3 regions of the Paenibacillus terrisolis genome follow, and region 2 is predicted to be linked to each of the others. Evidence: a T-box and tRNA genes for the amino acid it is inferred to sense, from the RefSeq annotation. Region 2 holds a T-box; the other regions hold tRNA genes.
What was found. The T-box of region 2 lies ahead of ACI48K_RS10875 (valine--tRNA ligase). A T-box ahead of a tRNA ligase gene usually reads a tRNA of that ligase, here a tRNA-Val.

Region 1 (6,245 bases), on a different contig from region 2:
GAGGCATGGAGGGACGCCATCGTCGAGAGCCAGAGCAAGCAGCATTTCCTGGGCGGTTGTCCGATCGGTTCTTTGGCCAGCGAGCTGTCAGAAAAAGAGCCGGAAGCTCGCTTTGAGCTCGCCTCCTGCTTTGCCAAATGGGAGGAGGAGCTTCGCAAAGGGCTTCGCCTCATGCATGAACGAGGAGTCCTGCGACCCGAAGCGGAACCCGACCGTTTGGCCCTGGCACTGCTGACCGCTCTGCAGGGAGGGCTGCTGCTGTCCCAGGTCCGCCGTGAGCCCGGCCCGCTGATTGCGGGACTGGACACGATGATCGCGCATATTCGCTCGTTTGCGGCGTAAGTCGCAGTGAGGGCAAGTGGCGAACTGGGCGGACTATTGAGCTTTTTGATCGTTATGCGCGGGTATGTGGCAGCGGTTAGGGGAATCGCGTGTTGCATGAAGTGCTCGGGATGGAAGCTCGCAGGCATTAACCATGTTACCATGGTGAACTATGCGAGAAGAGAACATGGAGCCCAGTGTACGGCACAGCCGCATAAGCCTGTTTCCATGGCAGACTCTAACGAATCGTAGACACCTTATTTTCGCGCAAAATAGCCCCATTTCAAACCTAACGGACTCAAAAGTCGTTATTTCGGCTAAATCGGCAGCAAAAGCCTGCTAATCGGCGAAATAAGATCATCTGAGTCCGTTAAACTGCTCGCATGATTCAAATTTCAAAAATAAGGGTTATACGATCCGTTAGGGCTTTAATTTCGACGTCACTCGCCGGCATTAACTTCGTTATTGGGGAAATAAGAACATGCAATCGCCCATTTTGAACCCAATCGGCACCGTCTTTGTTCCCGTATGAAGTACTGAGCCTGCCCGTGATTGGTATAGCGATATTCTGGAGCTTGAAATTAGCGGCGAGATTCAATAATGGTTTGTACATGCCAATTGGAGCGGACGGTAGGTACTGGATCCGTTGCACGGTGTTCAGACATCGGTAGAATAGGACAATTCTTTTTGTGCTTCCAAATCTGCCAGCCTTGACGTTAGAGCTGCCTTTATTTCCTCATAAGCATCGCTGCCCAAAGCTAAACGCAAAGGGCCATTTCCTTCGTCAACACGTTGAATGATGACTTTTGCCATCTTCTGCGGATCGCCGAGGAGCGTATCTATGCCTTCTTTGGTACTGTAATATCTAATGAATTCCCTGGCGGGTTGATCGTGGTATGCCTCCAATTCTTGTTCAATTACGCCATTTGCGGAAAAAAATCCAGTTCGAATTCCGCCGGGTTCTATCATTGTGAGCTTAATATTAAATGGAGCCGCTTCTTTGGCAAGCGCCTCAAAAGCTCCTTCAACCGCCCATTTGGAAGCACTGTACAATCCTAAACCCGGACCGGAGATTTGTCCGACCATGCTTGCAATTTGAACAATATGGCCTTTGCCTAGGGCTCTGAAATAGGGCATAAAAGCGCGGGCGACTCGCAGCGATCCCAAAAAATTAGTTTGAAACAAGTGCTCGATTTGATCGTCACTCGCTTCCTCCACAGCCCCATACATTCCATATCCGGCATTGTTTACTAAAATATCAATGGTTCCGAGATCTTCTATCGCTCGGTTCACAGCCTGTTTAATAGATTGTGGTTCCGTTAAATCAAGCGTTGTCCGCCATAAATTTAGACCATACTTTTTCTGCAATTCATCGAGTGCTTGCGGTTTGCGCACTGTAGCGGCAACACGATCTCCTCTCTCAAGCAATACCTCCAGCATTGGATATGCCAATCCGCCATTCGCTCCAGTAATAAACCATGTTTTCATAAGAATTCCTCCTTTTTGTCGCTGCTACTAATTATAGCGACGGTTATGGAGGTTAGCCGCAGTATGTTTATGCTAGTAATATAATTACCACTTTATAATTGAGCATTCTATTAATAGAAATGATGCCTGCCCAGGATTTATATACAAAAGAATCCATGAACAATGTCGAAGCTGGATTTCAGCCTGTACGTTTCATGGACTCTGTAAAAATGACTATTTTAAAGTTCATGTGTTTTATGCTAGCAGTGACATTAACTTTTCCTCCGTTTCTACGCTAGCAGGCGTATATATACTCCAGTGTAAAGTTGGATTGCCGTCAACGGATAAAGAATGTGCTTGAAATTCCAATAAGCCAACCTCCGGGTGTTGAAAAATTCCACAGGTAATCTTCTTCTGCTCTACGTCATGCTGCTCCCATAATGATTTGAATTCTGCATATTTCTCGCATAGCCATCCGGCTCTCTCGAGGTACTCCGGATGATCCGGGTGACGATCGCATACCCCGCGAAATACCGCCACACTGTACGAGATAAATTCATCACGGTTTACCATTTGCTCCCTGATTTTTTCATCAGAAAAAATAATATTCAACATATAGCGTTCTTCTTTAAGCCATGCATTGAAGTCAGAGATAACCATCTCCGCTGCTTTGTTCCAAGCTAATACTTCTGTGCTGTCGTTTATAATAAAGGATGGATAGCTAAGCTGTTCCACAGCTGAATACAAAGAAGTACTGTCTTCTTCCTCATCTTCATCAATATCTTCTTGGGAGCGCAAGCTGCCAAGCTCCGATAGATCGATTAGGTGCATGAGCTCATCTTTATTCAATTGCAGAGCCTTTCCAATATTCCGTAAAATTTCTTCGGAGGGCTTAACATCCCGTCCCTGCTCCAACCATGTATAATAAGTAGTGCTCACATTAGCCATATAAGCGACTTCTTCTCTGCGTAAGCCAGGCGTCCTTCGTCTAGTTGTCTCTGTGATTCCGACTTTTTCCGGTTGTAGGCGTTCTCTTCTTGATTTTAAGAATTGACCAAGCACTTTTGATGAATGGGTATTATTCATTGTATTTTGTCTCCTTTTTGAGAACTTTAATGTGATACTGCTCAACTTATATTTTAACTTCCAGGTAGAATGCCTTTTTATCTTTACTTATGAAGTATAGAAAAAGCAAAGAACCCTTACAACGTAAGGGTTCTTTCTTATGATCTGCAGAGGGCTCGAACCTCTGACCCCCACCCTGTCAAGATGGTGCTCTCCCAGCTGAGCTAGCAGATCAGATTATAGTGAAGACAAAATTTATCATATCAAGATGGCAGGCTTCTGTCAACTTTTTTTGTATAAAAGGCGGCGGGTTGGGACATCAATGGAATAACTTCAGATCGGTGCAGAAAGGAATTGAAATGATGCAGTTTTTCAAAGCTTTGAATCGTCATAGCTCAAAAAGAAACGGGGTTTCCGGAAGTGGAGAGACCGGATTTACGACGTCGTTTGTCGCCGTGTTAACCACCGTTGCCGTCAGCTTTCTGACATTGGCGCTTCTCAGCGCTTGCAGCCTGGAATCCATTCAGGAGACGATGAACCGGCAAACGCGGAGCTTCCCATGGAGTTTCGGAACATCGGTTTCCGACGACGTGTACTCCCCGACCATTACGAAAGACGTTTATTCCAAAGAAAGCATGGTCCCGCTGGATTAGAATATAACGGCAACGTCTGACACCACGTTTGCTGCGTTAGCCGCAACCATTGAAGCTTTATCTCACCCTCCGATTTTCCAGTTCGCCAAGATTGCATATATCATATCGAACTATACATGATATCAAAAATTTTGTATAATAATGCAATTAGCGAACATTAGGTTTCGGTCATCCTGGGAGGGAAATTTATGGCAGCAGCAACAATCATTCCGGTGAAAACGGACGAGTATTTAAAGCGTTGTCTGGAGATCCGCAAGGAAGTTTTTGTGGAGGAACAGAAGGTGCCGATTGAACTGGAAATTGACGAGTACGACACAATCGGGCCGGATGTTCATCATCTCCTGATTGAAATAGATGGGGCTTATGCGGCAACGGGAAGATTGATTTATTACAAAGATAACTCGGCCAAAATGCAGCGGATTGCGGTTCGCCAAACGTTTCGGTCGCAGGGGATCGGCAAAATACTGCTGCTCGCCCTGGAAGAGCTGGGACGCGAACTTGGCCTGACGAAATCGGTATTGGACGCGCAGTGTCACGCCGAACGGTTTTACGCTAAGCTGGGCTATACCACGATTTCCGCCGAGCCGTTCGACGATGCCGGTATTCCGCATGTGCGGATGGAAAAACCGCTGAAAGCCTAAATAAATGGTTTTCTGAAAATCAGGGCACGCTATACACATATCCCAAGCTAAGGAGATGTGATATACGATGGCCTTGAATACAAGAGAAACGTTTATCGCCGTCCGCAAAAATGGCGATGGCGACCTGGAAGCTTTTAAAACCTCCAGCGGCCGCGTCCTCGATTATGAGCAGGCGCTGAAGGAAGTCAAAGCGGGGGCTATTGCCGGCGTAAACCTATTTAAAGGAAGAGACGGGGAAATGCATATCCGCGGCGACGCCGACGGAGATCCGACCAACAACCTCGACGCCTTGCCAAGTTTTGACTAAGTCGCACGCAACCGAAGGCCTCTATCGGTAAAACCAAACACCCTCTTGAATTTTAACATTCGAGAGGGTGTTTTTTTCAATTTCAACTAAACCGTATAAATTTGATGCTGCCGCAGAAAATCCATTTCCCCGGTGGCCCCGATGAATGATTCCATCTCGTCCCCGTAATGCATTAAGGAGATCAGGCTGCGAATTTCGGGAGGCAGGGACAGCAGCTCCTGAAGCGTTGTATGTACTTCACCGGGCCCGGTCAGCTGGACTTCGTGCAAAATTTTGCGGCAGCCCCGTTCCGTGACCAATTTGGCCAGCAACTCAGGCTGGAATTTCATGTCCGCGCTGTAAAAGATATCATCGTTAATATATAGCGAGTAGCTAAGCTTACCCCGAATATGTGGCGTCTCCATGATCTCCGCCTTCAAGCTCCGCGACAATGGGGTAGCCGCACCTTCCTTCAAGAGCCGGACCTCGAAGGCGTCTTCCAAAGAGGCGATGCCGTCCTGTGAAAGTCCGCCCTTTAATGTATTTTCCCACAGCGGCCCAGCCAGTTTTTCGGGAACATAAAGAATCGGCTTTCGGCCCACGACGTATTTCATGCGGAAAGCCAGTTCCTCGAGCCCGCCGACATGATCGGCGTGAGTGTGCGTAACGAGGATGGCATCGATCTCTTCGAGCGGTTGTCCCAATTGATGAAGCGAAAGCGGAGCCGTAATTCCGCAATCGATCAGCAGCGTAAAATCCTCCGACGATAAGAGTGCGTTATTGTTAAAGTACTTTTTGGCGAAAGCTCCGCCCGTTCCCAGCATCCGAAGCATAAGTGCCACGTTAACTTCATCCTCCTTGCAAAGATCCGCTTTTTACCCTAAATGTACACGATTTGTCCCGGAAACGAAAGCAACTAGCGCGGGATCTCAAAAAAAATGCCATTATTCGTAGAGAAGACCGCAACTTGGACTCCTCGTTAGAGTATAATTTTACATCAACATGAATCATATGGAGGGGTTCATTACATGAAATGGAGAAGAGTTGCATTACTCGTTGTTGCTTTCTCTCTGATGGGCGGTTCCTTGCTATTCGCCGACGCGGCTTCCCAGAAGGTTAAATTCTTATTAAATGGTAGCGAAATAGAAGACGGCGGGTACGTGGTTGATGGTAAGACTTACGTTCCTGTTCGCAATCTTGACGGATTGGTTGAGTATGATGATGCCTCTAAAACGGTAAAATATTATAAACCGAACGTACATCTGTCCCTGTGGCAGACGGACGATAAAATGTTCGGAGACGTGAAGGAAACAGCCAAAATCAAGTTCAGCGTGTTAGCGCAAATTGACGAATTGAAAACGAATATCTCTGCGGTTCGCGTGTCCATTACGGCGCCTGACGGCTCCGAGAAGGTCATTCAAACGGCCGATATTAAGGATCAGCAGGATCACTTCTGGTTCCGTACGAACGATTACACCTATGATTTTAAAACGGTGGGCAAATACACCGTTGGTTTCTACATGCAGTCCTCCAGCAGCACCGACTTTGTATTGGTCTCGAAAAAAGGGATCAATGTGCTGAAATAACCGGAAAAAACTCGTAAATTGACCGATCCCGGGCAAAAATGATACGATACGAGAGGACCGACAGGTTACAACCCATTAAACCACTTTAAAGCGAGGTATTTCAATGAGCGATCATAATCACGAACACGGTGAAGCATGCGCATGCGGACATGACCACGACCATCATCACCATCACGAGCATGGTGAAGCTTGTGGCTGCGGACATGACCATGATCACGATCATGAG
Region 2 (6,245 bases):
TCGATTCGATATTTATGAACGCGTTCATTTATCGGAAGAAGTGATCGGTATCGAGGAACTGGAGGAAATCGAGCTCTACCCGAAAATCCAGGTGGTGCCCGGAGATGAATATGCCGCGCTGCGCGGTCATTTACTGTTATCGGGACTGTACCGGGGGGACGGGGAAACCCGCGAACTGGAGCATTGGATTCCGGTCGAAATTACGATTCCGCTCAGCCGGGTGAACAAACTGGAAGATATTACGGTGGAAATCGAGAATTTCGACGTGGATTTGCTGAGCAGCCGCAGCCTCAACATCACGGGGGTGCTGTCGCTCCAAGGGGTTGAAACCTCTTCTCTGTTGGCCGAAACGGATGAGTGGAAAGACCGGGAGTTTACGACGGCGCATGTGGTGCCGGACATCCGGGCCGAAGAGGCTTTGGAGGAAACGACCGAAGACGCCGCCTTCGCGGGTGAATCCCAAACGCCTTATTCGTTCCCGGCGGAAAGTATTGCCGAATGGCAGACATTCTCCGGAGAACAGCCGGAGCAAGAGCGGAGTGCGGACGAGCCGGAAGAAGTTCTATCATGGACGGAGGATTATTCCGCTTATCAAACGCCTAAGTTATGGGCGGACAAGGAATCCGCTCCGCAGGAAAACCACTACGGGATTCAGGAATTTCATCCTGCGCAAGAGCCGGAGGGAAACGTCTGGTTTCAAGGGGAAATTCGTCCCTTCGCGGAAGCGCAGCCTCAGCCTGAGTATATTGAGGAGCGCATTAAGGAAGCGGTGGCGGAAGAGGCGCATCCAATAACGGAAAATCCGGGCTTTGAAGCCGAGACGGAAACAGCGAACGAAGAAGTCGAAGGCACGGAAATCGAAGCCGAACCCAATGAGGAAGCAAACGAAGAAGTTGCCGGGGAATCGGAGGCTCCGAAAGCGGCGCAGCCGGAAGAGAAAAAGGAGCTTAAAATCGCGCTTGGCAGCAAAAAGAAAAGCGAAAGCGAATCGGGCGAATTTTTCGGATTAAAGAAGCTGATTTCTCACCGGTCTCCGGGCGAGCCCGAGCAAACCTTCGAGGCCTCCTACTCTTCTGCCGAAGCTTCCTCCGACTTGGGCGACGGCGAAGAGCTGCGCTGGAAGAACCTGTTTATCGGCAATTCGGAGGAACAAACCCCGTTCCGCACAGTAAGGCTGGTTATCGTTCAGCGCGAGGAAACGCTGGATGATATCGCTCAGCGCTATCATTTGAGTTCGCGGGAATTGCAGCTTTATAACCGCCTCTCCGAGCATCATCTGGCGGAAGGTCAAGTTTTGTACCTTCCATAATCGCCGGCATGGCCGACACGCTTTATTAAAACTGCGCGATGCATGATTTCGCGCAGTTTTTTGTTTTGCGGGTGTTTATAGGCCCTGCCGCCCGTTTTTGTGTCAAATATTGACTCCTGCGCGCATTCGGGATATGATAATACAGATAAACAAGAAATGACTTGACAATCAACGTCGAATGGGAAGAGTAGGCAGTGAACCCTTCAGAGAGCGGGATTGAATCGCTGGAAGATTCCGTAGGATGATGAACTGGCCGAAGTCGCCCGGGAGTTGCCTGTTTGAGCAGTTGAAACGCCATTGTTAGAACAGGCCGGCCGCAGCCGTTATTTGCATGAGTGTCGCGAGTGCCGCCGGTGCTTTTTCCGATTTGATTTGGGAATTCCGGGCCTTGCGAAACAAAGGTGGTACCGCGAAAGCAAGCCTTTCGTCCTTTGCGACGAGAGGCTTTTTCTGTTTTCCGCCTTAAAGAGTGGATAAACCATGGCCGAGCGGACGCGAAAGAAGTCCTTGCCGCAAATCTTAAGGGATGCTGCTGCTTGCTCAAGGCTATGCTTAATTGTGATGGAGGTCGAATATATGACAGAAAACCAAGGTCAGCAGTCCATGGCAGAAATGCCAACCACGTATGATCCGAAAGCGGCTGAACAGAAATGGTACAGCTACTGGATGGAGAACGAGTTTTTCAAAGCCGGTCAAAGACCGGAAGCCAAACCTTTTACGATCGTTATTCCGCCGCCAAACGTTACCGGCATGCTTCATATCGGCCACGCTTTGGACTTTACGCTGCAGGATATCCTGATCCGGACCAAGCGGATGCAGGGTTTTGACGCTTTATGGCTTCCCGGTTCTGACCATGCGGGCATCGCTACCCAAACCAAGGTGGAGCAAAAACTTCGCGAACAAGGAATTACGCGCTACGATCTCGGCCGCGAAAAGTTCCTGGAGCAGGTGTGGGCATGGAAAGACCAGTATGCCGAAACGATTCACGAGCAATGGGCGAAAATGGGCTTCTCGCTCGACTTTTCCCGTGAGCGTTTTACGCTTGACGAAGGGCTCTCGCAAGCGGTCCGCGAGGTATTCGTCAAACTCTATGAAAAAGGCCTGATCTACCGGGGCAAATATATCATCAACTGGGATCCGGCGGCACGTACGGCGTTATCCGATATTGAAGTTGAGTATAAAGAGGTTAACGGTCATCTGTATCACCTGCAGTATCCTCTGACCGACGGAAGCGGCTCGATTACGGTTGCGACCACCCGTCCGGAAACGATGCTCGGCGATACCGCGGTGGCGGTTCATCCGAAAGACGAGCGCTACGGCCATCTCATCGGCAAGACGCTGCTGCTGCCGATCGTGAACCGCGAAATTCCGATCATCGCCGATGAATACGTCGAGAAAGAGTTCGGCAGCGGCGCGGTTAAAATTACCCCGGCGCATGATCCGAACGACTTCGAGGTTGGGCTTCGCCATGATTTGCCGCAAATCACCGTTATGGACGAAACCGGCACGATGAATGCCGCCGCCGGCAAGTACCAAGGACTTGACCGCAGCGAATGCCGTAAGCAAATCGTTAAGGATTTGCAGGATATGGGCGTTTTGATCAGAATCGAAGATCATGTGCATCAAGTCGGACATAGCGAACGTACGGGCGTTGTCGTAGAACCGTATTTGTCCACGCAGTGGTTCGTGAAGATGAAGCCATTGGCCGAAGTGGCGATCGAAGCGCAAAAATCCGGCAAAGGCGTTAACTTTGTTCCCGATCGTTTCGATAAAACCTACTTGCAATGGATCGAAAATGTCCGTGACTGGTGTATATCTCGCCAATTGTGGTGGGGACACCGCATTCCGGCGTGGTACTGCGAAGCAACCGGTGAAATGGTTGTTGCCCGCAGCGAAGAGGAAGCCCGCGCCAAACTGGGCCGTGACGATTTGAAGCAGGACGAGGATGTGCTCGATACCTGGTTCAGCTCCGCGCTCTGGCCGTTTTCCACGCTGGGCTGGCCGAATACGGACAGCGAAGATTTCAAGCGCTTTTTCCCGACAGACGTGCTGGTAACCGGCTACGACATCATTTATTTCTGGGTTGCCCGGATGATCTTTACGTCGCTTGAATTTACGGACAAAATTCCGTTTAAGGACGTTCTCATGCATGGTCTTGTGCGTGACAGCGAAGGACGGAAAATGTCCAAATCGCTCGGCAACGGTGTCGATCCGCTTGAAGTTATCGATAAATATGGCGCGGACGCCATGCGATATATGATTTCAACCAGCAGCACCCCGGGGCAGGATTTGCGTTTCCGTTGGGAACGCGTCGAGCAGGCCCGGAACTTCGCCAACAAGATCTGGAACGCATCGCGCTTTGCGCTTATGAATCTGGAAGGCGTAACTTACGAGGATATCGATATCAGCGGAGACTTGTCCACCTCGGACCGCTGGATTTTGCACCGGTTCAATGAAACGGCCAAGGAAGTTACCCGTTTGATCGATGCTTATGAATTCGGCGAGACCGGCCGGGTGCTGTATAACTTTATTTGGGATGACCTTTGCGACTGGTACATCGAATTCGCGAAGCTGTCGTTCTACGGGGAAGACGCCGGGGCGAAACGGAAAACCCAATCCGTGCTTAGCTTTGTGCTTGACCGTACGCTGCGTTTGATTCACCCGTTCATGCCGTTTATTTCCGAGGAAATATGGCAGCATTTGCCGCATCGTGGCGAAACGGTCACCTTAGCGGAATGGCCGAAATACGATCCGGCGCTGGAAGCACCGGATGCCGTTCAGGAAATGAGTCTCTTGATCGACATTATCCGTTCGGTCCGCAACATTCGCGCCGAAGTCAACGTGCCGATGAGCAAAAAGATCGAACTGCTTGTCAAACCGGGCAGCGAAGAATTGCTGGACATTCTTGGCCGCAACGAGCATTATATTCGCCGCTTCTGCAACACCTCGGAATATGAGGCTTCATTATCGGCCGCCGTGCCGGATAAAGCCATGACCGCGGTCGTGACCGGAGCCGAACTTTATTTGCCGCTCTCCGGCCTTATCGACATCGCGCAGGAAATCGAACGTTTGAACAAGGAGTTCGATAACCTGAATAATGAAGTGGAGCGCGTGGAGAAAAAGCTCGCCAACGAGGGTTTTGTTGCAAAAGCGCCGGCGAAGGTGATCGAGGAAGAACGCGCCAAAATGGCGGACTATAGCGAAAAACGCGATAAAGTGCTGGCCCGGATCGAAGAATTGAAAGGCTAAGCAAACCAAAATAGATGAAGGTGACTAGCATGGGGGATCAAACCGACGAAGAAATACAACCGCTGCAGATCGGAAGTTATGCTGAAGCGGTAGATTGGATTAATGGGCTGATTCCATTCGGAATCCGCCCGGGGCTGGAACGGATCGAGCTCATGATGGAGCGGCTTGGGCATCCGGAGCGGAGGCTTAAGTTCATCCATGTGGCAGGAACGAACGGAAAAGGTTCATCCTGCGCTTTTTTGACCAGTACGCTGATGGCATGCGGTTATCAGGTGGGGACGTTTACGTCTCCGTATATCACCAAATTCACCAACCGGTTTCAATTTAACGGTGCGGATATCCCTGAACGGACGTTGCTGGAATTGTCCAACCGGGTGCTTCCGCTCGTGCGGGAAATTGCCGGAACCGAACAGGGATCGCCGACGATGTTCGAGGTCAGCACGGCGATTGCCATTTTGTATTTTGCGGAAGTTTGCTATCCCGATGTCGTGGTATGGGAGACCGGTCTTGGGGGCAGGATGGATGTTACCAACATTGTGACGCCTATCGTATCATTAATTACAAATATAGGATATGATCATACGGACGTGCTTGGGGACACCATTGAATTAATCGCCCGCGAAAAAGCCGGAATTATTAAGCCGGGAGTTCCGGTCGTCAGCTGCGTGGAGCAGCCGGAAGCCGTCGCTGTCATGAAGGAAACGGCAGCGGCGAAGCATTCGGCCTTGTACTTGATGGAGGAGAACTTCTCTTTCGGTCGGCAGCAGCTCGGTGAAAAAGAGCAAATGCTCCGGTTTCGCGGACCATTTCGGGAGATTGATCTCACGATCGGTCTGCAGGGAGAACATCAATGTAAAAATGCCGCCGGCGTTATGATGGTTTTGGAAATACTAAGACAGTATATGGCTTTCATTCTGGAGGACGAACCGCTGCTGAAAGGATTCCGCGATACGTTTTGGGCGGGACGCTTGGAGCAGGTGAGCGACGAACCGCGCATTGTGCTGGACGGCGCCCATAATCCGGAAGGGGCTGAAGTACTGGCGAAAAGCCTGCCTGAAGTCTACCGTTACCGCAAGCTGCATTTGATGATGGGGATGCTGGCCAATAAGCATCATCGTGGCTACTTAAAGCATATATTACCAATAGTGGATACGCTTATTCTGACCGAGCCCGATTTTCGCAGGAAAATGGATGCCGAGGCGTTATACGATCTCGTGACGGAACTTAAGGGGACGGAAGCGAAAGCGGATTTGGAAATCATCGTAGAACGTGACTGGAGAAAGGCCCTTTCGCTTTTGGAGTCACGGACGGAACGGGAAGATCTTGGGGTGGTGACGGGCACGCTGTATATGATTTCGGATGTGCGGGCAACCCTTTTGCATCAAACCGATTCTGAAAAAGGCTGGTGACCATTTTGTTAAATACAACGGAACAACACGTACATTTTATCGGCATCGGCGGTTATGGCATGAGTGCCATAGCCCGCGTTATGCTGGAGATGGGCTACACGGTGACAGGATCGGACGTCGCTGCCCAAGAGCTTACGGAGAAACTCGCCGCCAAAGGGGCGAAAATTTATATCGGTCATACGGCGGAGCAAGTCCATGGGGCTGACTTGGTCGTATACTCCACCGCGCTGCCGCAAGACAACGTGGAACGCATTGAAGCGCAGGAGCAGGGCATTCCG
Region 3 (6,245 bases), on a different contig from region 2:
TCAGAAAAAGAGCCGGAAGCTCGCTTTGAGCTCGCCTCCTGCTTTGCCAAATGGGAGGAGGAGCTTCGCAAAGGGCTTCGCCTCATGCATGAACGAGGAGTCCTGCGACCCGAAGCGGAACCCGACCGTTTGGCCCTGGCACTGCTGACCGCTCTGCAGGGAGGGCTGCTGCTGTCCCAGGTCCGCCGTGAGCCCGGCCCGCTGATTGCGGGACTGGACACGATGATCGCGCATATTCGCTCGTTTGCGGCGTAAGTCGCAGTGAGGGCAAGTGGCGAACTGGGCGGACTATTGAGCTTTTTGATCGTTATGCGCGGGTATGTGGCAGCGGTTAGGGGAATCGCGTGTTGCATGAAGTGCTCGGGATGGAAGCTCGCAGGCATTAACCATGTTACCATGGTGAACTATGCGAGAAGAGAACATGGAGCCCAGTGTACGGCACAGCCGCATAAGCCTGTTTCCATGGCAGACTCTAACGAATCGTAGACACCTTATTTTCGCGCAAAATAGCCCCATTTCAAACCTAACGGACTCAAAAGTCGTTATTTCGGCTAAATCGGCAGCAAAAGCCTGCTAATCGGCGAAATAAGATCATCTGAGTCCGTTAAACTGCTCGCATGATTCAAATTTCAAAAATAAGGGTTATACGATCCGTTAGGGCTTTAATTTCGACGTCACTCGCCGGCATTAACTTCGTTATTGGGGAAATAAGAACATGCAATCGCCCATTTTGAACCCAATCGGCACCGTCTTTGTTCCCGTATGAAGTACTGAGCCTGCCCGTGATTGGTATAGCGATATTCTGGAGCTTGAAATTAGCGGCGAGATTCAATAATGGTTTGTACATGCCAATTGGAGCGGACGGTAGGTACTGGATCCGTTGCACGGTGTTCAGACATCGGTAGAATAGGACAATTCTTTTTGTGCTTCCAAATCTGCCAGCCTTGACGTTAGAGCTGCCTTTATTTCCTCATAAGCATCGCTGCCCAAAGCTAAACGCAAAGGGCCATTTCCTTCGTCAACACGTTGAATGATGACTTTTGCCATCTTCTGCGGATCGCCGAGGAGCGTATCTATGCCTTCTTTGGTACTGTAATATCTAATGAATTCCCTGGCGGGTTGATCGTGGTATGCCTCCAATTCTTGTTCAATTACGCCATTTGCGGAAAAAAATCCAGTTCGAATTCCGCCGGGTTCTATCATTGTGAGCTTAATATTAAATGGAGCCGCTTCTTTGGCAAGCGCCTCAAAAGCTCCTTCAACCGCCCATTTGGAAGCACTGTACAATCCTAAACCCGGACCGGAGATTTGTCCGACCATGCTTGCAATTTGAACAATATGGCCTTTGCCTAGGGCTCTGAAATAGGGCATAAAAGCGCGGGCGACTCGCAGCGATCCCAAAAAATTAGTTTGAAACAAGTGCTCGATTTGATCGTCACTCGCTTCCTCCACAGCCCCATACATTCCATATCCGGCATTGTTTACTAAAATATCAATGGTTCCGAGATCTTCTATCGCTCGGTTCACAGCCTGTTTAATAGATTGTGGTTCCGTTAAATCAAGCGTTGTCCGCCATAAATTTAGACCATACTTTTTCTGCAATTCATCGAGTGCTTGCGGTTTGCGCACTGTAGCGGCAACACGATCTCCTCTCTCAAGCAATACCTCCAGCATTGGATATGCCAATCCGCCATTCGCTCCAGTAATAAACCATGTTTTCATAAGAATTCCTCCTTTTTGTCGCTGCTACTAATTATAGCGACGGTTATGGAGGTTAGCCGCAGTATGTTTATGCTAGTAATATAATTACCACTTTATAATTGAGCATTCTATTAATAGAAATGATGCCTGCCCAGGATTTATATACAAAAGAATCCATGAACAATGTCGAAGCTGGATTTCAGCCTGTACGTTTCATGGACTCTGTAAAAATGACTATTTTAAAGTTCATGTGTTTTATGCTAGCAGTGACATTAACTTTTCCTCCGTTTCTACGCTAGCAGGCGTATATATACTCCAGTGTAAAGTTGGATTGCCGTCAACGGATAAAGAATGTGCTTGAAATTCCAATAAGCCAACCTCCGGGTGTTGAAAAATTCCACAGGTAATCTTCTTCTGCTCTACGTCATGCTGCTCCCATAATGATTTGAATTCTGCATATTTCTCGCATAGCCATCCGGCTCTCTCGAGGTACTCCGGATGATCCGGGTGACGATCGCATACCCCGCGAAATACCGCCACACTGTACGAGATAAATTCATCACGGTTTACCATTTGCTCCCTGATTTTTTCATCAGAAAAAATAATATTCAACATATAGCGTTCTTCTTTAAGCCATGCATTGAAGTCAGAGATAACCATCTCCGCTGCTTTGTTCCAAGCTAATACTTCTGTGCTGTCGTTTATAATAAAGGATGGATAGCTAAGCTGTTCCACAGCTGAATACAAAGAAGTACTGTCTTCTTCCTCATCTTCATCAATATCTTCTTGGGAGCGCAAGCTGCCAAGCTCCGATAGATCGATTAGGTGCATGAGCTCATCTTTATTCAATTGCAGAGCCTTTCCAATATTCCGTAAAATTTCTTCGGAGGGCTTAACATCCCGTCCCTGCTCCAACCATGTATAATAAGTAGTGCTCACATTAGCCATATAAGCGACTTCTTCTCTGCGTAAGCCAGGCGTCCTTCGTCTAGTTGTCTCTGTGATTCCGACTTTTTCCGGTTGTAGGCGTTCTCTTCTTGATTTTAAGAATTGACCAAGCACTTTTGATGAATGGGTATTATTCATTGTATTTTGTCTCCTTTTTGAGAACTTTAATGTGATACTGCTCAACTTATATTTTAACTTCCAGGTAGAATGCCTTTTTATCTTTACTTATGAAGTATAGAAAAAGCAAAGAACCCTTACAACGTAAGGGTTCTTTCTTATGATCTGCAGAGGGCTCGAACCTCTGACCCCCACCCTGTCAAGATGGTGCTCTCCCAGCTGAGCTAGCAGATCAGATTATAGTGAAGACAAAATTTATCATATCAAGATGGCAGGCTTCTGTCAACTTTTTTTGTATAAAAGGCGGCGGGTTGGGACATCAATGGAATAACTTCAGATCGGTGCAGAAAGGAATTGAAATGATGCAGTTTTTCAAAGCTTTGAATCGTCATAGCTCAAAAAGAAACGGGGTTTCCGGAAGTGGAGAGACCGGATTTACGACGTCGTTTGTCGCCGTGTTAACCACCGTTGCCGTCAGCTTTCTGACATTGGCGCTTCTCAGCGCTTGCAGCCTGGAATCCATTCAGGAGACGATGAACCGGCAAACGCGGAGCTTCCCATGGAGTTTCGGAACATCGGTTTCCGACGACGTGTACTCCCCGACCATTACGAAAGACGTTTATTCCAAAGAAAGCATGGTCCCGCTGGATTAGAATATAACGGCAACGTCTGACACCACGTTTGCTGCGTTAGCCGCAACCATTGAAGCTTTATCTCACCCTCCGATTTTCCAGTTCGCCAAGATTGCATATATCATATCGAACTATACATGATATCAAAAATTTTGTATAATAATGCAATTAGCGAACATTAGGTTTCGGTCATCCTGGGAGGGAAATTTATGGCAGCAGCAACAATCATTCCGGTGAAAACGGACGAGTATTTAAAGCGTTGTCTGGAGATCCGCAAGGAAGTTTTTGTGGAGGAACAGAAGGTGCCGATTGAACTGGAAATTGACGAGTACGACACAATCGGGCCGGATGTTCATCATCTCCTGATTGAAATAGATGGGGCTTATGCGGCAACGGGAAGATTGATTTATTACAAAGATAACTCGGCCAAAATGCAGCGGATTGCGGTTCGCCAAACGTTTCGGTCGCAGGGGATCGGCAAAATACTGCTGCTCGCCCTGGAAGAGCTGGGACGCGAACTTGGCCTGACGAAATCGGTATTGGACGCGCAGTGTCACGCCGAACGGTTTTACGCTAAGCTGGGCTATACCACGATTTCCGCCGAGCCGTTCGACGATGCCGGTATTCCGCATGTGCGGATGGAAAAACCGCTGAAAGCCTAAATAAATGGTTTTCTGAAAATCAGGGCACGCTATACACATATCCCAAGCTAAGGAGATGTGATATACGATGGCCTTGAATACAAGAGAAACGTTTATCGCCGTCCGCAAAAATGGCGATGGCGACCTGGAAGCTTTTAAAACCTCCAGCGGCCGCGTCCTCGATTATGAGCAGGCGCTGAAGGAAGTCAAAGCGGGGGCTATTGCCGGCGTAAACCTATTTAAAGGAAGAGACGGGGAAATGCATATCCGCGGCGACGCCGACGGAGATCCGACCAACAACCTCGACGCCTTGCCAAGTTTTGACTAAGTCGCACGCAACCGAAGGCCTCTATCGGTAAAACCAAACACCCTCTTGAATTTTAACATTCGAGAGGGTGTTTTTTTCAATTTCAACTAAACCGTATAAATTTGATGCTGCCGCAGAAAATCCATTTCCCCGGTGGCCCCGATGAATGATTCCATCTCGTCCCCGTAATGCATTAAGGAGATCAGGCTGCGAATTTCGGGAGGCAGGGACAGCAGCTCCTGAAGCGTTGTATGTACTTCACCGGGCCCGGTCAGCTGGACTTCGTGCAAAATTTTGCGGCAGCCCCGTTCCGTGACCAATTTGGCCAGCAACTCAGGCTGGAATTTCATGTCCGCGCTGTAAAAGATATCATCGTTAATATATAGCGAGTAGCTAAGCTTACCCCGAATATGTGGCGTCTCCATGATCTCCGCCTTCAAGCTCCGCGACAATGGGGTAGCCGCACCTTCCTTCAAGAGCCGGACCTCGAAGGCGTCTTCCAAAGAGGCGATGCCGTCCTGTGAAAGTCCGCCCTTTAATGTATTTTCCCACAGCGGCCCAGCCAGTTTTTCGGGAACATAAAGAATCGGCTTTCGGCCCACGACGTATTTCATGCGGAAAGCCAGTTCCTCGAGCCCGCCGACATGATCGGCGTGAGTGTGCGTAACGAGGATGGCATCGATCTCTTCGAGCGGTTGTCCCAATTGATGAAGCGAAAGCGGAGCCGTAATTCCGCAATCGATCAGCAGCGTAAAATCCTCCGACGATAAGAGTGCGTTATTGTTAAAGTACTTTTTGGCGAAAGCTCCGCCCGTTCCCAGCATCCGAAGCATAAGTGCCACGTTAACTTCATCCTCCTTGCAAAGATCCGCTTTTTACCCTAAATGTACACGATTTGTCCCGGAAACGAAAGCAACTAGCGCGGGATCTCAAAAAAAATGCCATTATTCGTAGAGAAGACCGCAACTTGGACTCCTCGTTAGAGTATAATTTTACATCAACATGAATCATATGGAGGGGTTCATTACATGAAATGGAGAAGAGTTGCATTACTCGTTGTTGCTTTCTCTCTGATGGGCGGTTCCTTGCTATTCGCCGACGCGGCTTCCCAGAAGGTTAAATTCTTATTAAATGGTAGCGAAATAGAAGACGGCGGGTACGTGGTTGATGGTAAGACTTACGTTCCTGTTCGCAATCTTGACGGATTGGTTGAGTATGATGATGCCTCTAAAACGGTAAAATATTATAAACCGAACGTACATCTGTCCCTGTGGCAGACGGACGATAAAATGTTCGGAGACGTGAAGGAAACAGCCAAAATCAAGTTCAGCGTGTTAGCGCAAATTGACGAATTGAAAACGAATATCTCTGCGGTTCGCGTGTCCATTACGGCGCCTGACGGCTCCGAGAAGGTCATTCAAACGGCCGATATTAAGGATCAGCAGGATCACTTCTGGTTCCGTACGAACGATTACACCTATGATTTTAAAACGGTGGGCAAATACACCGTTGGTTTCTACATGCAGTCCTCCAGCAGCACCGACTTTGTATTGGTCTCGAAAAAAGGGATCAATGTGCTGAAATAACCGGAAAAAACTCGTAAATTGACCGATCCCGGGCAAAAATGATACGATACGAGAGGACCGACAGGTTACAACCCATTAAACCACTTTAAAGCGAGGTATTTCAATGAGCGATCATAATCACGAACACGGTGAAGCATGCGCATGCGGACATGACCACGACCATCATCACCATCACGAGCATGGTGAAGCTTGTGGCTGCGGACATGACCATGATCACGATCATGAGCATGAAGAGTTTGTGTTGACGCTGACCGACGAACAAGGCAATGACGTAGAGATGGTTCTTGTCGAAACGTTCGACGTAGGTGAAAAG

Region 1: it encodes a tRNA-Val, which carries the amino acid that the T-box ahead of ACI48K_RS10875 (valine--tRNA ligase) is inferred to sense. The anticodon was not compared.
Region 3: it encodes a tRNA-Val, which carries the amino acid that the T-box ahead of ACI48K_RS10875 (valine--tRNA ligase) is inferred to sense. The anticodon was not compared.

What each region holds. Positions count from the first base shown of each region.
Region 1 is NZ_JBKFGG010000004.1:98,590-104,834, reverse strand. It holds gene ACI48K_RS04575 (TetR/AcrR family transcriptional regulator) at 1-342, shown strand, start outside; gene ACI48K_RS04570 (SDR family oxidoreductase) at 979-1,809, opposite strand; gene ACI48K_RS04565 (helix-turn-helix transcriptional regulator) at 2,044-2,874, opposite strand; tRNA gene ACI48K_RS04560 (tRNA-Val) at 3,015-3,087, opposite strand; gene ACI48K_RS04555 (hypothetical protein) at 3,165-3,506, shown strand; gene ACI48K_RS04550 (GNAT family N-acetyltransferase) at 3,695-4,147, shown strand; gene ACI48K_RS04545 (DUF3892 domain-containing protein) at 4,215-4,454, shown strand; gene ACI48K_RS04540 (MBL fold metallo-hydrolase) at 4,541-5,275, opposite strand; gene ACI48K_RS04535 (copper amine oxidase) at 5,462-6,019, shown strand; gene ACI48K_RS04530 (DUF1292 domain-containing protein) at 6,123-6,245, shown strand, end outside.
Region 2 is NZ_JBKFGG010000009.1:24,824-31,068, reverse strand. It holds gene ACI48K_RS10880 (LysM peptidoglycan-binding domain-containing protein) at 1-1,309, shown strand, start outside; T-box leader at 1,475-1,744, shown strand; gene ACI48K_RS10875 (valine--tRNA ligase) at 1,886-4,558, shown strand; gene ACI48K_RS10870 (bifunctional folylpolyglutamate synthase/dihydrofolate synthase) at 4,588-5,967, shown strand; gene murC (UDP-N-acetylmuramate--L-alanine ligase) at 6,027-6,245, shown strand, end outside.
Region 3 is NZ_JBKFGG010000003.1:96,711-102,955, reverse strand. It holds gene ACI48K_RS03820 (TetR/AcrR family transcriptional regulator) at 1-255, shown strand, start outside; gene ACI48K_RS03815 (SDR family oxidoreductase) at 892-1,722, opposite strand; gene ACI48K_RS03810 (helix-turn-helix transcriptional regulator) at 1,957-2,787, opposite strand; tRNA gene ACI48K_RS03805 (tRNA-Val) at 2,928-3,000, opposite strand; gene ACI48K_RS03800 (hypothetical protein) at 3,078-3,419, shown strand; gene ACI48K_RS03795 (GNAT family N-acetyltransferase) at 3,608-4,060, shown strand; gene ACI48K_RS03790 (DUF3892 domain-containing protein) at 4,128-4,367, shown strand; gene ACI48K_RS03785 (MBL fold metallo-hydrolase) at 4,454-5,188, opposite strand; gene ACI48K_RS03780 (copper amine oxidase) at 5,375-5,932, shown strand; gene ACI48K_RS03775 (DUF1292 domain-containing protein) at 6,036-6,245, shown strand, end outside.